DNA from 2 places in the Wansuia hejianensis genome. Region 2 is predicted to be linked to the other one. Evidence: riboswitches for the same ligand, from Rfam matches in the RefSeq annotation. Region 2 holds a riboswitch; the other holds the start of a gene.
What was found. Region 2 has a riboswitch for ZMP and ZTP ahead of H9Q79_RS15250 (formate--tetrahydrofolate ligase). Riboswitches for the same ligand answer to the same signal wherever they lie in the genome.

Region 1: another riboswitch for ZMP and ZTP. It lies ahead of H9Q79_RS16685 (IMP cyclohydrolase); the one in region 2 lies ahead of H9Q79_RS15250 (formate--tetrahydrofolate ligase).

Annotation. Positions count from the first base shown of each region.
Region 1 is NZ_CP060635.1:3,635,650-3,644,871, forward strand. Features, by position in the region: gene H9Q79_RS16660 (hypothetical protein) at 1-1,668, shown strand, start outside; gene H9Q79_RS16665 (sialidase family protein) at 1,742-2,860, shown strand; gene H9Q79_RS16670 (SDR family NAD(P)-dependent oxidoreductase) at 2,979-3,785, opposite strand; gene H9Q79_RS16675 (SDR family NAD(P)-dependent oxidoreductase) at 3,797-4,588, opposite strand; gene H9Q79_RS16680 (Gfo/Idh/MocA family protein) at 4,624-5,601, opposite strand; ZMP/ZTP riboswitch at 5,776-5,854, shown strand; gene H9Q79_RS16685 (IMP cyclohydrolase) at 5,915-6,628, shown strand; gene H9Q79_RS16690 (phosphoribosylaminoimidazolecarboxamide formyltransferase) at 6,641-7,819, shown strand; gene H9Q79_RS16695 (helix-turn-helix domain-containing protein) at 7,923-8,780, opposite strand; gene H9Q79_RS16700 (SDR family NAD(P)-dependent oxidoreductase) at 8,993-9,222, shown strand, end outside.
Region 2 is NZ_CP060635.1:3,322,182-3,331,403, reverse strand. Features, by position in the region: gene H9Q79_RS15260 (C40 family peptidase) at 1-1,053, opposite strand, end outside; gene H9Q79_RS15255 (BMP family lipoprotein) at 1,272-2,360, opposite strand; ZMP/ZTP riboswitch at 2,569-2,653, shown strand; gene H9Q79_RS15250 (formate--tetrahydrofolate ligase) at 2,789-4,477, shown strand; gene H9Q79_RS15245 (DMT family transporter) at 4,569-5,495, shown strand; gene H9Q79_RS15240 (acetyl-CoA C-acetyltransferase) at 5,666-6,853, shown strand; gene H9Q79_RS15235 (uroporphyrinogen decarboxylase family protein) at 7,570-8,595, shown strand; gene nrdD (anaerobic ribonucleoside-triphosphate reductase) at 8,734-9,222, opposite strand, start outside.

The DNA.
Region 1 (9,222 bases), 310 kb from region 2:
AAAAAGTGGTGGTATCTGAACATTGAAGGCGTGGGAGATGCGGATTCCAGACCGTCGCTGTCGATCACCGGAAAGGATTACGCGATCCACAGTGAGCGTGATATCAGCATTGAGAACTGTAAGCTCACGGCAGTCAATGAGCCGTCTGATCCCGGAAGCGGATCCATCGCGTGTATCATGAGCGAATTTTATCTCACTATCACTGACTGCGAGATGGATTTAACATCCAGCGGCGTTACTTTGAACTGTTACGACGGGATGAATATTTCCGGAAGCAAGATAAAAGCAGTGTCGGGCATTAACGCCTTCCATGCGAATAATGAAAATCTGGTTATCGCAGATACTGAGCTGGATGTCACAGCTCCGAACGCAGCGCTCAGCAGCCGGTTCGGAGGGGTTTATCTGACTGCCTGTACCGGTACGATTTCCACAGACTGTCCCAGTGGGGTGATTGGTACTCCGGCCAGAGCTTGTATCCGTGGTCTCAATCTGGATAAAAAGTATGTAACGGAACTGAAAGACTGTAATCTGACGCTGATATCCAATGCCGGTTATCAGGCGGAAGGCACTTTGAGCTGCGGCATCAGCGCAGACAGTGATATTGTGATCGACGGAGGCAGTGTTTCTTTTTCCGGTACGTCCTATGGAGCTAATTCCTTTACGTCTTATCCGGATCAGTATACGGGAAATATCATTGTCCAAAACGGGGCAGTGCTCAGCGGGGAAGAGGTGGGAACCGCGATTTTGCGTGCTTCAGGTGCCGGTACGGTGACCTGCGGGGAAGGTACTTCTGTAAATGGAAAGATTTTACACAGTTCGGATCAAATGGTTGTGCTGAGCGGTATCTATACGGTAGCTGCGGATGAGGCGCTGTCAGAAGGGCAGACCCTGACGATTCCGGCCGGTTCAGAGGTCATGATTTCGGAAAATGTGACGCTGGATCTGTCGAAAGCTGCTGCAGTGATTCTGAACGGTAAATTAATCAATCACGGAACGGTGTTGCTGAATGGGGCAGTTTCTGTGAATGCCGGTGTACTTGAGAACCTGGGGACGGTGAAGGAGACGGAAGGAACGGCTCTCAAAAATGACGGTGAAATCAGCAGCAGATGTAATTCGCTGTTTGAGGTGACCGGAAATGCGATTAACGCGATCCATGACTGGGACGAGGGAGTAATAACAACGGCACCTACGGTCACGTCAGGGGGTGTGAAGACTTTTACCTGCAGGAATGACAGCAGCCATACAAGGACAGAAGAGATCGCTATGCTGGAACGGGCAGATTACAGCAAGGTGGATGAAGCGGTAAAGAAGGCTGAAGCCCTGAATAAGAATGATTATAAAGATTTTTCAGCGGTTGATGCTGCTGTCAGTGGCGTAATCCGGGATATGGATGTTTCCAGGCAGTCAGAGGTTGACGCCATGGCGGCGGCAATAGAGAATGCTATCAAAGGCCTTGAAAAGAAAGCGGTCATTACCCCGGGAGGGTCGGAGAGTACAGTTACTCCGACGAAGGCAGCGGGTGCCGGCGGAACTAAGACAGCCAGCGCGGTTAACGCGAAAACAGGTGATGAGAATCATATGGATTTTTGGATTGTATTAGCCGTGGCAGGCTGCGGTGTATTGATTACTCTGTCAACCGTGGTTATCAAGCGGAAAAAGCATAATTAAGTAAATTAATTGACGGAGGCTGTGCCCTTTTGGGAGAAAATAGCCTCCGTTCTTTATATTGGGAGGTTTTACAATGAGAGTATCCGAATGTTCAATCATATATGAAAATCCGCTTCCCCAACTGAAGGCCAGGAAAGCGTATTTCCCCAATCTGTGCCTTCTGGATGGCGGCGAACTGGCGGCGGCCTTTGCAATCGGCCAGGCGATGGAGAGCGTAGACCAGACCAGTTATCTGGCCAGATCCAATGACGGGGGGAGAACGTGGTCTGAACCGATCCGGATGTTTTCGGGACAGGTTTCTGCGGAGCGTGAGAGAGTGCCGGTGAGCGATGTGGCTAAAATTACCAGAGTTGGAGACGGGCGTCTGATCGTTCTGGGATACCGGTTCCGGAGGGAGGACCCGGACTGCCCCCTGGGCAACCCGGAGACAGGCGGCCTGCTGGAGGACGAGGTGTTCTGGGCGGAAAGCCGGGACAGCGGCGTTAGCTGGTCGGAGCCGTCGGTGATTCCCACTGCCTGGAACGGGCATACGGAGGCATCGGCTCCTGTTACGGTGCTAAAAGATGGGGATTGGGTAACTCCCATCACCGGATTTCCCGGCTGGGACGGAAGGCTGGCCGGAGTGAACTGTGGCAGGCTTCTCCGCAGCAGCGACCAGGGGAAGAGCTGGCAGGACGAGACTGTCTGCATGGATTTTCCGGGTCATACGGTACTGTGCTATGAGCAGCGTTTGTGCCAGCTGGAGGCGAGCGGGGATCTGGTAGTGATCGCCTGGAATGAAGATACGGCGGTCGGCCGCCGCATGACGAACCATTATACGGTATCACATGACAACGGAAAGACATTTTCAGAGCCCAGAGACACGGGAATTATGGGACAGGCGTCCAGTGTGTGCGCCCTGGGCGGCAACGAGCTTCTGTCCCTGCACGCCTGCAGAAGAGATACAGAGCGTCCTGGAATCTACGGATGCCGGGTATTGCTGGAACACGGGGAATGGAAAACGGAAGAAAAGAAGCTGCTCTGGGAGCCGGGCGTCCCGGTGGTGAAAAATGATAAGTTCGCGGATGTATTCGCTTATCTGAAATTCGGGCAGCCCAGCGCGGTTCGGCTGTCGGAAAAGGAGCTTCTGATGACGCATTGGTTTGAGGAGAACGGGGAGGCCAAGATAGCGGCCACCAGGATCGAACTGTAATTTTGGGATTCCTCATTGACCAATTGGAAGCCTCCACGGAGAGGTGCCGGAGAAAAAACCTCCGAGTCTGAAGAGGTTTCAGCTCGGAGGTTTTTAATAAGATCATTTGCCGGAAGTGTCAGATGCAGGTATAGCCGCCGTCTACCGGTATGCTCAGTCCTGTCAGATAAGCAGATGCGTCAGAGGCCAGGAATGCGATGGGACCTTTGATGTCGTCTCCGTTGGCCAGCCGTCCCAGCTGAGTGTGCTTACTGTACTCCTTTGCAAAGACGGGATTGGTGCGGTCTGACTGAAGGCCGCCGGGACATACCGCATTAATGCGGACGCCGTACTGGCCGTAATAACTGGCGGCATGGCGTACCCAGGCGGAAACACCTGATTTGTCCACGGCATAAATGTGGCCGAAGGTTCCGGCAGCCATGCCGGGATTGCCGTCGTAATTATGCTCCTCCACGCCGATCAGGCCCATCATGGAACCGAAGGTGACAATAGAACCGCTGTGCTGCCGGATCATCTGATCGCCTACCAGGGTGGTCATGTAAAGGGATGCCGCGGTGTTGACACGGACGCCTTCGTCCATCTGCTTCTCATCCTGAAACCAGCCGACACCGCCGTCCCCCTGGGGAAGAATGCGGCTGCAGTTGATGAATACGTCTATGCGTCCGGCTTTCTGTATGACGGTATCCACCAGATTGCGGATGCTGTCGATGTCACCCTGCTCGAAGGGGATAGCTTCTACCTTTACGCCCTTTTCGCGTTTCAGCTCTTCGACGAATTCCTGTGCGGATTCGATGGAGTGGCTGGCCAGATAGATATCTGCGCCGGCGTCTGCCAGAGCCAGCGTCGCGCCCTTACCGTACATGGCGCGGCCGCCGGTGATCAGGGCCGTCTTTCCTTTTAAAGAAAATAAATCAAATGTATTCATAGATGCGCCTCCTATTTCGCCGTGTAGCCGCCGTCCACTGCCAGCGTTGTGCCCGTGATGAACTCCGACGCGTCAGAGGCGAAGAAAACGGCTGCCTGTGCAACGTCATCGCCGTTGGCGAGACGTTTAATGTGCGAGTGACGAATAAAGGCTTTTTCAAACGCCTCAGGCTTGGTGCCTGCCAGCGGGCCATAGGCGATACAGTTGCAGCGGCAGTTATGAGCGCCCAGGTAACCGGCGGCCTGCCTTGCGTAATTGACATAGCTGCCCTTGACAAAGCAGTAATCTACTGAAAAATCCTTTGGGGCATATTCCGGGCAGTCTTTGTAGTTCTGAGGATCACAGCCTACCAGAGCCGCATAGTCGGACACAAAAATCATCGAACCGTGCCCCTGCTCTGCCATGATTTCTCCCAAATGCTTGACTGTCAGCATCATGCCCATCTGTGTGATGCGCAGATTATTGTAAATCTCCTCAAAAGAATGGCTCCACCCCTCCAGCTGAAGGCCGGAGCTGTTGTCCACGAAGATGTCCAGAGAAGGAAGGGCGGCTTTTACTGACGCAGCCAGCGCGGCAGCGGCAGCCTCTGTCTCCTGAGAGTAGATAAAGGTGCCGGCAGCGGAAACGCCTGCAGCCTGCATGTCTGCCGCCGCCTGGTCAAGGGCTTCCTGATCCGGGCCTGCCAGATAGACGGCTGCGCCTGCAGCGGCCAGTCCGGCAGCGATCTCTGTGCCGTAAGTATATTCCGGATAAGTCACAAGAGCGTGCTTACCGGCCAGTGAAAATTTGTCAAGAATATTCATAATTTATCTCCTGATTTTCGTCCGGGGTCTGAGGTTTACCGTTCTTTGATTTCAGAAAGCATTACTTTTCTTCCGCCTTCTTCACGGCTGCGGATTCCGGCGATGATAATCTTCATCATCTCGATTGTATCCTCGAACGGGCAAGGTTCTTCCCCGGTGCGCAGATAGTGCACAAAGTTGTCCATCTGTTTCTTGAATGCGTAATAGGAGTCGCCATCCTTGACCAAGGTGGAGCCGCCTTCACCCAGAATCATGATTCCAAGTCCGGCCATACCGATTCCCATGGGAATGTCCACATAACAGCCACTCTCGTGGTGGAGATGGACCATGGTGCTCTCATAGGTTCCGGTGTTCTGCACGGAATCGAATCCCCGTCCCAGCAGGTTAAACATGCCTTCAACCGCGTGAATTCCGTAGGTTTCCCATTTTTTGGCCATGGGGCTGCAGATGTAGCGGAGCTTGCCGAACTCGTAGTGGTTCTCATAGAAGGGCTCCATAGCCTTGCTGTAGCGCATGGAGGAGGAAGATATGAAATGTGCTCCCTCATCACGCCATTTTACAAATGTCTTCAGATCTTCTTCATTATCAACCAGAGGTTTATCGATGAACATGGGCAGCCCTGCTTCCAGGAAAGGACGGCAGCGCTCGATGTGCTCAGCGCCGATATCGGTGGCACAGATAACGGCATCGACTTCGCCGATCATGTCTTCCGGCTTATCCACCACATTGGGAATGAGTGAAGCGCGCGCGCAGTTCTCAGCCATCTTCCTGTCGGCATAGCCTGTAAAGCAGATGTGAGTGATGTGAGCGCCCGGGATCGCCAGAGTCTCAGACGGCTGCTTGCCCAGATATGCAGGAATTGTGGGATACAGCTCCCTCGTCCATTTGTCCATTTCTTCTTTGTTGTAATTGTTGTACATGGCGCTCCAGGAGAAGGGATGCGCGTTGCCCTCAGACATGCCGAGGATACCGATTTTCAGTTCTTTGTCTCCGAGTGGAAATTGATTGGACATAGTGACACCTCGTTTTCTTATATTTTCCGGAATAATATCCTACTCTCACTATACAGGATACAAAGATGAAGTCAATATGCTTTTCAGACATAAATCGGCGGCTTTTGTCCGGATAGGACGATGAGATAAAAGGAAAATCTTGTTGACATTTTTGGAGGAAGATGTTAAGGTAAAATTGAATTATACGACTGACGGAAGTGGAATTGACCACAGGAAGTATAATGATTTGAGGCCGACCGTCTGGGCATATCTGCTTGGAGTGTGTATGGTCTTTTTTTAAACCCGTTAACAAGTGAGAAAAGGAGAAGAGTTCATGGAAATGTTATCACTGGAACAGGATCTGAAGAGTAATTCTTATCCCGGAAGAGGTATCGTGATCGGACGGTCCGGGGATGGGAAATCAGCCGTAACTGCTTATTTTATCATGGGCAGAAGTGAAAACAGCAGAAACCGTGTGTTTGTGGAAGATGGCGAGGGCATCCGCACGCAGGCATTTGACCCCTCGAAGCTGACAGACCCGAGCCTGATCATTTATGCGCCGGTGCGCGTTTTGGGCAATAAGACAATTGTGACGAATGGGGATCAGACGGATACGATTTATGAGGGAATGGACAAACAGCTGACCTTTGAACAGTCTCTGCGCATCCGTGAATTTGAGCCTGACGCTCCCAATTATACGCCGAGGATTTCCGGCATTTTGCATGTGGAGAACGGAACCTTCAGCTATGCCCTTTCGATTCTGAAGAGCAACAACGGTAATCCGGCACAGTGCAACCGCTTTACTTTTGCATATAATGAGTGTGTGGCCGGGGAAGGGCATTTTATCCATACCTATATGCATGACGGTAACCCGCTGCCGAGCTTTGAGGGCGAGCCGAAGCTGGTGGCCATTCCTGATGAGATCGGCGCTTTTACAGATATGCTGTGGGACAGCCTGAATGAGGACAACAAAGTATCCCTATTCGTCCGCTATATCGATATTGCAACCGGTAAATATGAGACTAAAATTGTTAATAAAAATTGCTGAGGAGGAATTTTCATGAAGGAACTGGAATTAAAATATGGATGTAACCCCAACCAGAAGCCGTCCCGGATCTATGTGGCGGACGGCGGCGACTTGCCCATTCAGGTGCTCTCCGGACGGCCCGGATATATCAATTTTCTGGATGCGTTCAACGGCTGGCAGCTGGTGCGTGAATTGGAGAAAGCCACAGGACTTCCGGCGGCGACCTCCTTTAAGCATGTGTCTCCTGCAGGAGCCGCCGTAGGCCTTCCCATGAGCGATGTTCTGAAGAAGATTTACTGGGTGGATGATATGGGCGAGCTTTCACCGCTGGCATGTGCCTATGCGAGAGCAAGAGGCGCTGACAGGATGTCTTCCTTTGGTGATTTTGTTTCTCTGTCAGATATATGTGATAAAGACACGGCTTCTCTGATTAAAAGAGAGGTTTCGGACGGAGTGATCGCGCCTGGATATACCGATGAAGCATTAGAGATTCTCAAAAGCAAGAAAAACGGCAATTATTGTGTAATCCAGATCGATGAGAATTATGTGCCCGCGCCTCTGGAACACAAAGAAGTGTTTGGCGTTACCTTTGAGCAGGGCAGGCAGGAACTGGTGATTGATGATGCGTTCCTGTCCAATGTAGTGACAGAGAAGAAAGACATTCCTGCGGAAGCGCTGAGAGATCTGAAGATCTCCCTGATTACCCTGAAATATACTCAGTCTAATTCTGTCTGCTTTGTCAAAGATGGACAGGCGATCGGCGTTGGCGCCGGACAGCAGTCAAGGGTTCACTGTACCCGCCTTGCCGGGCAGAAGGCCGACAACTGGTGGCTGCGCCAGTGCCCGAAGGTGCTGAACCTGCCCTTCGTAGACGGCATCCGCCGTGCGGACAGGGATAACGCGATTGATGTTTATATCGGCGAGGAGTACATGGATGTTCTGGCTGACGGCGCATGGCAGAAGATCTTCAAGGAGAAGCCAGAGGTTTTCACGAGAGAGGAAAAACGTGCCTGGCTGGATCAGATGACAGGCGTGACACTTGGTTCAGACGCCTTCTTCCCCTTCTCCGACAATATCGAAAGAGCGCATAAGAGCGGTGTGCAGTACGTAGCAGAGCCAGGAGGTTCCGTGCGTGATGATGCAGTGATCGAATGCTGCAATAAATATGGAATGGCAATGGCCTTCACAGGAATCCGTCTGTTCCATCACTGATTCTTACCGGGAAGCCGGATGATTGAAAAGAGGCTGCCGCAAAATATGAATTCCTGCAAGTGTAGTTCTTGCAGGAAGGATATATTTTGCAGCAGCCTCTTGATTATGCGTTTATACTCTCGTGAACCTGTCTGCGGTAACTGTCCGGGGTCAGGCCCAGCTGTTTGTAAAAGGCTTTGCAGAAGCTGCTGGGATATTCATACCCGATAAGCTCTGAAATCTGTGCGATGGGAAGCTTTGTCTCTTCCAGATACCGTTTGGCAAATTCCATGCGGATAAAAATGATTTTCTGGCGGAAGGTGGTGCCGCAGTATCGGTATACCAGCCTCTGGGCTTGTCTGGAACTGACATTTAGATATTCTGAAAGGTCATCAATCGTCACCGGCTGATTGTAATTTTCTGAGAAGAACACATCGATCTGTGCTGCAATCTGGAATTCCAGCGTGGATTTGCTTTCCTTCTGGTCCGATGAGGAGAGGTAGGAATTATTCTGCCGCAGCAGCTCTGTAAGAAGCAGAGTCAGGTAGGCGGAAGCTGCTTCCAGATATCCGGCCCGGCATGCAGACAGCTCTTCGACTGCCTGGCGGAAATAGGAAAAGGCGGCATCATCCAGGGACCAGATGCGCACATCCGACCGGTTGATGATCGATGAGTACAGATCTGCCGGATCGCTGCCGTCTGCTCGGATATACGCTTCCAGACGCACCAGCGTGCTTCCCGGGTCCAGGCTGAAATAATGGGGAACAAATGGGCCTATGAGCAGACAGTCGCCAGGCTTTAACAAATGCTGCCCGTTATTTGTATGTAGAATTCCCTGTCCGGAAATAATGCCGTGAAGCTCACTCAGCCGGTGGGTATGCAGATATTGCACATAAGAAGCGGGGGCGTCTGTAGGGGAATTTTTACATAGAATTGTAAAATGTGAATTTTCATATCGGATATCCAGTTCAACACGTTCCATAAATCAAGCTCCTCCTTAATCCGCTTTTTTTAAAGTATAGCGCTCTTTCTGCTAATTGTCAAAAAGGGGATTGCTGGATAGTCCAAAAGGGACAAAAAAAAGGCATATCCGTCTGTTCTAATTATTGTTTCCGCGGGCGCAATAGAGTAACATGTAGGTACGATGAGTGATCTGTATGAGGATGTTCACCCACAAAACAGAGGAGGCAGGAAATGGGAAGTATTTTTGAAATGAAGCAGAAAAAAGTCGTCATTTTCGGCGGCGCAGGGTATCTGGGAAGCGCTATAACACGGGCGTTTCTGAACGAGGGGGCAAAGGTAGTTGTAGCGGACGTATTCCCGGAATGGAGCGAACCTTACATTCAGGATCTGAGGGAGAATCCCAATTGTGTTTGCTTTCAGTGTAATCTGGAAAGCACTGATGAAATCAAGGCGGCATATGA
Region 2 (9,222 bases):
GCCGCCCCAGACATATGGATTACCTACAAATTGCAGAGCATAGTCTACAATAGCTTGTCCCGTCGCGCTTCCTGTATTGGAGGAAGATCCGCCGCTGCTTCCGCCGTTATCCGGAACATATGTATCATCATTACTGCTTCCACCACCATTGCTTCCGCCGCCGTCATTACTGCTGCCGCCGTTGCTTCCGCCGCCATTATTGCTCGGCGTGGTGTTATTCGACTGATTATTCTGGTTATTCTGCTGAGCAGCCTGCTGTCTCGCTGCTTCTTCTGCCTCCGCCTGCTGTCTCGCTGCTTCCTCTGCCGCCTTACGCTGGCGTTCCTGTTCCTCAATCAGCTTCTGGATCTCAGCATTCTGTTGCTCAATCAACTGCTGATATTCTGCCGCCTTCGCATTGGCATCTGCCAGCTGCGCATCGTAATCTGCGGAAGTTGCTCTCTTTTCCTCCAGCATCTGCTCCAGATATGCCTGCTGGCCTTCCTGCTCAGATTTCATGGTCTCAAGCTCTGATTTCTCACCTTCCAGCTGAGACTGGAGATCGCTGACCTGAGTGACCACCGCTGCATAGTTCTCCAGGCAATTCCTGTCGTATTCATACATCTTCTGCGTATATTCCGCCTGATTCAGCAACTCTGTGATATCTTTCTCTTCCAGAAGGATTGTCGCCCATCCGGCATTCCCGCCCTTCTCGTACAGATACTGAATTCTCTTCTTCATTGCTTCGTATTGTTCTTGTTTGTCCGCTTCTGCTTCTTCCAGATCCGCTGCAGTCTGCTCCAGCTGAACTTCCTTATCACTGATCTGATCAGTCAGAGAATTAATAGAAGCGATCGTTGTGATCAGCTGCCCGTCCAGGCTGTCGATTTCACCGGTTATCTGTTCTTTCTGATCTTCCAGATCATTGATAGAATCCTCAATCTGACTCAGCTGTCCTTCGGTCTGCTGCTGCTGCTGCTGGACTTCTTCTATGGTATCTGCACTAACGGTAAGCATCTGTGCACTGCCAAGCATTATGGCCAATCCCAGTACAAGAACTTTCTTCTTCTTCATGAATCATTCTCCTAAATCATTTGTCTCATTTATGCTATCATCTGTAATAATTATGAAATACTTTTTTCAATCTTTCTACATATTAACATAATTCGCACTTTGATGCAAGTGTTAATTGTTATTTAATTGTAAACAAATCATGAACCCTAAAACCTGCCCATTCTACAAGGAAAAACAGCATTCGACAACATCTGATTTTCTTCTCTTTCCTCAGCTTGCTAACTTTCTATATTGACTGTACTGTGATTTATTTCAAATTTGTTAAGATTTTGCGTTACATCCTGTTTTGATACCTTAATTTCACCGCTGGCCAGCTTCTGTATTACCGTGTTATACTGTTCCTTAGTAAACGCCGAAAAACCGGAACCGGCTATCCTAAGCCCTACGCCGCCATAGGAAGCGTCCAGGACTGTCTTCTCACCGCCCGGAAGCTTTCCCTCTTCCAGCAGCTTCAGCGAATGGTAGGCCGCCTGCCGGTAATCCATTCCTGCAGACGTTAAAACACTGGCGGACTGAGGGCTTTCATCCATTCTGGTATCAATCACCTTGCCGCCATATGCTTCTGCGCTCTCCCGGGCCAGCAGCTCCGGTCCGCTGTCACAGGCGTAAACCACCTGGCAGCCCTGCTGATACCACTCTTTCACAGTCTGCATCAGAGAAGGGCTGATGGAATTGCCATCCAAAAAACGAAAACGTACCGTTACCTGCTCTGGGGAGAGCCCCATCTCTTCCGCTGCCTGGTCAATCCCCTGGAGATATCCAGACCCATATCTGATATTTTCTTCACTCTTCACGCCTCCCAGAAAGCCTAGGCTTACGTATCCTTCCTTTACCGCCGCATAACCGGCCAGAAAGCCTGCCTGCTCTTTAGCCAGCATCACGCTGGAGGTGTTCCCTCTTATTTTCTCAGGCCCGTCTTCTTCTCTTGGAGTCCCGTTCAGCAGTATAAAGCGCACGTCCCTTTCCATCCGCTGCATGTCATAAACAGCATGTTCAAAAGCCTCACCCGTACACACAATTACATTAGCTCCGTCAGTAACTGCATCCGCCATGGTCTTCTCATAAGACGCCAGATCCTTTCCACCCGGGACGTAAGCTTCTGCGGAGTCTGAGGATTCTCCAGCAAACTGCTCCACCCCCTGCCAGACTGCCTGATAGATTCCTGTCTCTTCAACGCCGGCGCCATCTGTAATCACCGCAATCTTCCATTCCTCCTGACCGCCGCCACAGCCTCCCAACACCAGGCTCAGAACACAGGCAGCTGCAATCAGGCATTTCGTGTTTCTTCCTATTCTATAATTCATCATCTATTTTCCTTTGATGGGCAACCGCTGACTGCCGCCCGTTATTCTCCCCACTGCCATCACTTAACAGTATAGCGGCTTATTCTGATTCTGAAAAGCCTTCTTCCGTTATTTTTTTAAATTCTTGTCCGCCGCCCGCAAACTCTCTTTTTTATAAAAATCTGATTGCATTTTTTATTATCTGGTGCTATACTTAATTCATCAATTAAATAGGGTGTTCTGTGTACTGACGGATATGTGGATGAGAACCACAGGGAATCAGAACCCGCGTTTAGCCGACCGTCTGGGCAGCATTTGTATTAGCACAAATGCTGCCCTTTTTGTATAACTGTTGTCGTGTTTTTCCGCTCACTGCAACCAGCAAACAGACGTAGGCAGAAGCGCCTGGAACCCCGGCCCCTGCTGTGGACAGCAGAAAGGAGATTGAAATTATGACTTACAAATCAGACATTGAAATCGCGCAGGAATGCACGATGGAGCCGATCGTCAAGATCGCGGAAAAGGCAGGTATCGATGAGAAATACCTGGAACAGTACGGAAGGTACAAAGCAAAAATTGATTACAACTTATTAAAAGAATCAGACGCTCCGGACGGCAAGCTGGTTCTCGTCACCGCCATCAACCCCACGCCCGCAGGCGAGGGCAAGACCACTACAACGGTCGGCCTGGCAGACGCCCTTCAGCGGATCGGGAAACATGTGGTGGTGGCTCTCAGAGAGCCCTCCCTCGGACCGGTCTTTGGCGTAAAGGGCGGCGCTGCCGGCGGCGGCTATGCCCAGGTAGTCCCCATGGAGGACATCAACCTGCATTTTACCGGTGATTTCCACGCCATCGGTGCTGCCAACAACCTGCTGGCGGCCATGATCGACAACCATATCTTCCAGGGCAACGAGCTGAACATCGATCCCCGGAAGATCACCTGGAGAAGATGCGTGGACATGAACGACCGCCAGCTCCGGAATGTGATTGACGGGCTGGGCGGCCGCACCAACGGGACTCCCAGGGAAGACGGCTATGATATCACCGTTGCGTCTGAGATCATGGCGGTACTCTGCCTGGCCAACGACATCACGGACCTGAAGGCGAGGCTGGCGCGTCTGGTGATCGGTTACACCTACGGCAAGCCCTCCGAGCAGCAGCCGGTTACGGCAGGAGACCTGCATGCGGAAGGAGCGATGTGCGCCCTTCTGAAGGACGCCCTGAAGCCGAACCTGGTGCAGACCCTGGAGCATGTTCCGGCAGTGGTGCACGGCGGCCCCTTCGCCAACATCGCCCACGGCTGCAATTCTGTCACGGCGACCAGGATGGCGATGAAGCTGGGGGATTACTGCATCACAGAGGCCGGCTTCGGCGCGGATCTGGGCGCGGAGAAGTTCCTGGACATCAAGTGCCGGATGGCGGGCCTGAAGCCCAATGCGGTGGTGATCGTGGCAACTGTCCGCGCGCTGAAATACAACGGAGGCGTGGCAAAGGCAGACCTGAACAATGAGAACCTGGAAGCGCTGGAGAAGGGCCTCCCGAACCTGCTGAAGCACGTGAGCAACATCCGGAACGTGTACCATCTGCCCTGCGTGGTGGCGGTCAATGCATTTCCGACGGATACGAAGGCAGAGCTGGACCTGGTGGAGAGCAAGTGCCGGGAGCTGGGCGTGAACGTAGCGCTGTCGGAGGTATGGGCCAAGGGAAGCGAAGGCGGCGTGAAGCTGGCGGAAGAAGTCGTGCGCCTGTGTGACGAGGACAATTCCGGCTTCAGCTTCTCCTATGGACTGGAGGGGAGCATCGAAGACAAGCTGAACCAGATTGTACAGAAGGTATACGGAGGGAAGTGCGCGGTGCTGACAGCCAACGCGAAGAAGCAGGCGGCCCAGCTGGAAGCCCTGGGCTACGGCAGCTGCCCGATCTGTGTGGCCAAAACCCAGTACAGCCTGACAGACGACGAGAAGAAGCTGGGAGCGCCCACAGACTTCGAGGTGACGGTGCGGAACCTGAAGATATCAGCGGGAGCAGGGTTCATTGTAGCGTTGACAGGAGATATCATGACCATGCCGGGGCTGCCTAAGAGGCCGGCTGCCGAGCGGATCGACGTGGATGAGAACGGGAAGATTTCAGGCCTGTTCTAGTTGTCTTTTAATAAAAAAACGTTTATAATCCATGGGAGACAATGCAGCCCCGCTGCCTTGTCTCCATTTTCATCTGAGGGGGATATTCGTCATGAAAGAAAAAATCTTAACGAAAGCACCTGTTGTCTGTCTGCTGACCTTCATCTGCTGTTTTCTCTGGGGAAGTGCATTTCCCTGTATAAAGATCGGATACCGGCTTTTCCAGATCTCATCCGGGGACACAGCCAGTCAGATTCTCTTTGCCGGCATCCGTTTCACCCTGGCCGGAATCCTGACCCTGCTCATCGGAAGCATCGCATCCAGAAAAATCCTGCGTCCCGGAAAGGATTCCCTGAAGCCTATCGCAGTACTTTCCATGGTTCAGACAGTCATCCAGTATTTCTTCTTTTATATCGGCCTGGCTCATACCACCGGCGTGAAATCTTCTATTATAGAGGCCTCCAGCTCCTTCTTCGCCATTCTGATTGCCAGCCTCATCTTCCGGTATGAGACTCTGACTGTCCGTAAGGTACTCGGCTGTCTCATCGGCTTCGCCGGAGTTGTCGTCATCAACCTGGCCGGAGGCTCTATGGATCTCAATCTGAGCCTGAACGGAGAAGGCTTCATATTGCTCTCCACCATCTCCTACGCTTTTTCATCCGCACTGATTAAGAAATACTCCCAACACGAAAATCCTGTCGTGTTAAGCGGCTGCCAGTTCCTGCTGGGCGGACTCATCCTGTCCCTGTGCGGAGCCTTCATGGGAGGCAGGCTGACAGCATTCACCCCGGCTTCTGTCCTGCTGCTGATCTATATGGCGCTCATTTCCGCTGTCGCATACAGCCTGTGGGGAATTCTCCTGAAACATAATCCAGTCAGCCGGATTTCCATATTCGGCTTCATGAATCCAGTCATCGGAGTTCTCCTGTCCGCCGTACTGCTAAACGAAAAGAACCAGGCATTCAGCATTTATGGACTTATATCGCTGGTGCTGGTATGCGTTGGAATCTATATTGTAAACCGCCAAAAAAAATTATAGGTTTTTGGCGAGGAGTGTGGATAACCGACCAATTGGAAGCAAATCTGAAATTCCCTTGTTTTTATATTAACAATCTGGTATGATAATTTATAGACAAAGTTACCGCGGAACTCTGAGGTATTTCGTCTTCTGACAATATGTAAATACACAAATTAAAGGAGGAATTTTACATGGCTAAAAAGATTGTTTTGGCAGGAGCCTGCCGGACTGCTATCGGTGTTATGGGCGGAGCGCTGAGCACGACTCCGGCGCCGGAGCTTGGGACTATCGTTATCAAAGAGGCTTTGAAGAGAGCGGGTCTGTCGCCGGAACAGGTGGATATGGTGTATATGGGCTGCGTGATTCAGGCGGGGACCGGACAGAATCCCGCGCGGCAGGCGGCTGTCAACGCCGGAATTCCAGTGGAATCACCGGCCATTACAATCAATGTACTGTGCGGCTCTGGACTGGACTGTGTGAATACGGCTGCAAGAATGATCCGCGAGGGCGAAGCAGACATCATAGTGGCAGGCGGTGTGGAGAATATGTCCATGGCTCCCTATGCTCTGAAAAACGCCAGATTTGGTTACCGTATGGGCAATAACCAGATTTATGACACTATGATCACCGATGCCCTGACCGACGCTTTCCACGGATACCACATGGGAATTACCGCTGAGAACGTGGCTGAACAATGGCACCTGACCCGCGGGCAGCTGGATGCGTTCGCCGCTTCCAGCCAGCAGAAAGCATGCGCCGCCATAGCTTCCGGCAGGTTTAAAGATGAGATTGTCCCCGTAGAGATTAAGAAGAAAAAGGAAACCGTTCTTTTTGATACCGACGAAGGCCCCCGCCAAGGCGTAACGGCTGAGGGCCTGGCAAAACTAAGACCGGCCTTTAAGAAGGACGGCGGGCTTGTGACCGCCGGCAATGCTTCTTCTATCAATGACGGTGCTGCCGCCGTAGTGGTTATGAGCGAAGAAAAAGCCCTGGCGCTCGGCGTGAAACCTATGGCGACCTGGGTAGACGGGACTCTGGGCGGCGTTGACCCCTCCATCATGGGAGTCGGACCTATCGTTTCCACTAAAAAGCTCTTCGCCAGAACCGGCCTGACGATTAAAGACATGGATCTGGTAGAAGCTAACGAAGCATTTGCCGCACAGTCTCTGGCCGTTGCCCACGATCTGGAATTCGATATGGAGAAGGTCAACGTGAACGGCGGCGCTATCGCATTGGGGCACCCGGTAGGAGCCTCCGGCTGCCGGATTCTGGTAACCCTGCTCTATGAAATGGAAAAGCGCGACGCCAAGACCGGCCTGGCTACGCTCTGCGTAGGCGGCGGAATGGGCTGCTCTGCAATCGTGAAACGCGAATCATAATACCGGAATAATATGAATCACATCGAATAAATGAGGCTGCCGCAAAAGCATTTTGCGGCAGCTCTTTTTTCCTGTAAGAACATGAAATTTTACTGTTTTTTTCCCATTGTAGGGTATCAAGAATTCTATAAACCTTCCAATCGGTTCTCTCGCAAATCCTGGATCTACTGCTACTCCAGATCACTTCAGCCTCCGGTATTCCCGACAGCGCCTGGCCCCTCAGGGAACGAGAAGTCGCTTCTGGGCATTCGCCAGCTAAAGTCCGGTCAGAAAGAACTGCCTTCCACCCATTTCGCGGTATCCATCCGGCCAGCTACTGTTTTGCTGCGGCGCTTTCCTTCTATTTCGCGTTTCGTGCCGATTTTATCACTGGCAGGACGCTTGATAAAATCGATCCCGTGGAAGCCCTTAAAAGTATTGAGCAAATCATTAGACACTACACATTGTAGTGTCTATCTTTCTTTTATCAGCCATTTTCATGATTTTATAAAATATGATTGACTGTCCTCTTTAACGATGTTATTCTAATTTACAGAAAGATACCTATAGAAAAACGCCATATTTCAAGGGTTATACAGAGTTTCATCTCTGTTTATTAATTGTGCCTGTGTAATGTTTTTCTTTTTTTTTTACCATTTTTCATCAATACTTGCAATGATATTTCTCTACACATTGTATATAATTTTATTAATTTATAAATCAAGGAGGCAAAAACTATGAACATGTATAATTGGATGGAACGCGTGATCTATGGACCTAAAAAACCGTTTCCTCTTCTTTCCTATCCCTGCGTACAGTATCTCTACGTCACTGTCAAGGAGCTGGTATGCAGCAGCGCTCACCAGGCTATCGGCATGAAGATGATTGCCGACCACTATGATATGCTCGCTTCAACCGCTTATATGGATCTTTCAGTAGAGGCTGAGGCATTCGGGGCTTTTACTGTCTACGGCGTAGACGAAATCCCTACGATCATCGGCAAGCTGATCGGAAACGAAGAAGAAGCTGACGCACTGGAAATCCCCCCCGTCGGCGCAGGAAGAACCGGAACAAACATTGACGCCATCCGTAAATCCCTGATGCTTATCAACGACCGCCCCGTATTCGCAGGCTGTATTGGGCCTTTTTCACTGGCCGGACGGCTTCTGAACGTCAACGATATCATGATCGATTGTTATGAAGAGCCGGAAATGGTACATAAAGTCCTTGAGAAAGCAACGACCTTCATCATCAACTACCTGCAGGAATTAAAAAAGGCAGGGGCCCATGGCGCCATCATGGCCGAACCTCTGGCGGGAATCCTCTCCCCAGATCTGATGAGCGAATTCTCCAGTTCCTATGTAAGAAGAATCGTAGAAACCATACAGGACAAACATTTTCTTCTGATCTACCATAACTGCGGCAGCGCCATCAACCACCAGGTAACACAGCTCATGGAAACCGGCTGCAAGGCTTTCCATTTCGGAGAGTCTGCCGATATGACTATGATGCTGGAAAAGCTTCCGAAAGATTATCTGATCCTCGGAAATATCAGCCCCTCAAATGGCTTTAACAATAACACCCCTGAGGGAATCAACCTGATGACCCGGAGACTTCTGGAACAATGCGGCCACCATAAGAACTTTGTTATATCTTCAGGATGCGACATACCGCCTAATACAGATTTGGATACCATAAGTTCTTTCTTTGATACGGTAGAATCTCACTACTATATGCAGCATTTGTGGGATATGGTAGGATAATTCAGCTTAAATGGGGCCCCGGTGCAACCGGGACCCCATTTAATTTGTCTCTGTTTCTTATTTATATATCATTCATCCGCAGACAGTTCTCAGCACGGGCCAAAATCAATTCTGCCTTCTGTCCTTCCATACTGTTACTTACATCGATTTCCTGTCGGCAATCTCCGCCATTTTTGCACTGTTGAGGCGGGTGTCACCGTGAACGCGGCTGTAGGACAGATATCCGTTCATCCGGTCAATCTTCGTCAGATTGCTGGAACCGCAGACAGGGCAAACATCCATTTCCAATTCCTGATGGCCGCAGTCGTCGCAATAGGCCAGGGAAAGATTAACCCCCTCATAAAAGCCTTTTGCCATGGCGCGGCGGATCAGCGTACGGATAGCGCTTTTATTGTAGCTGACCGGATAACGGACATACTGGATTTTCCCTCCGTTCAACAGCTCCCAGAATCTTCCCTCCTTATCCTGCTTTTCGATTGGAGTAATATCCTCCGTCACATGGCAGTGGAAGGAGTTACTCACATACGGCCTGTCAGATACATTATGGACGATTCCGTACATTTTACGGAACTGTTCAATCTGAAGGCCACACAGAGATTCCGCCGGAGTCCCGTAGATTGCATACAG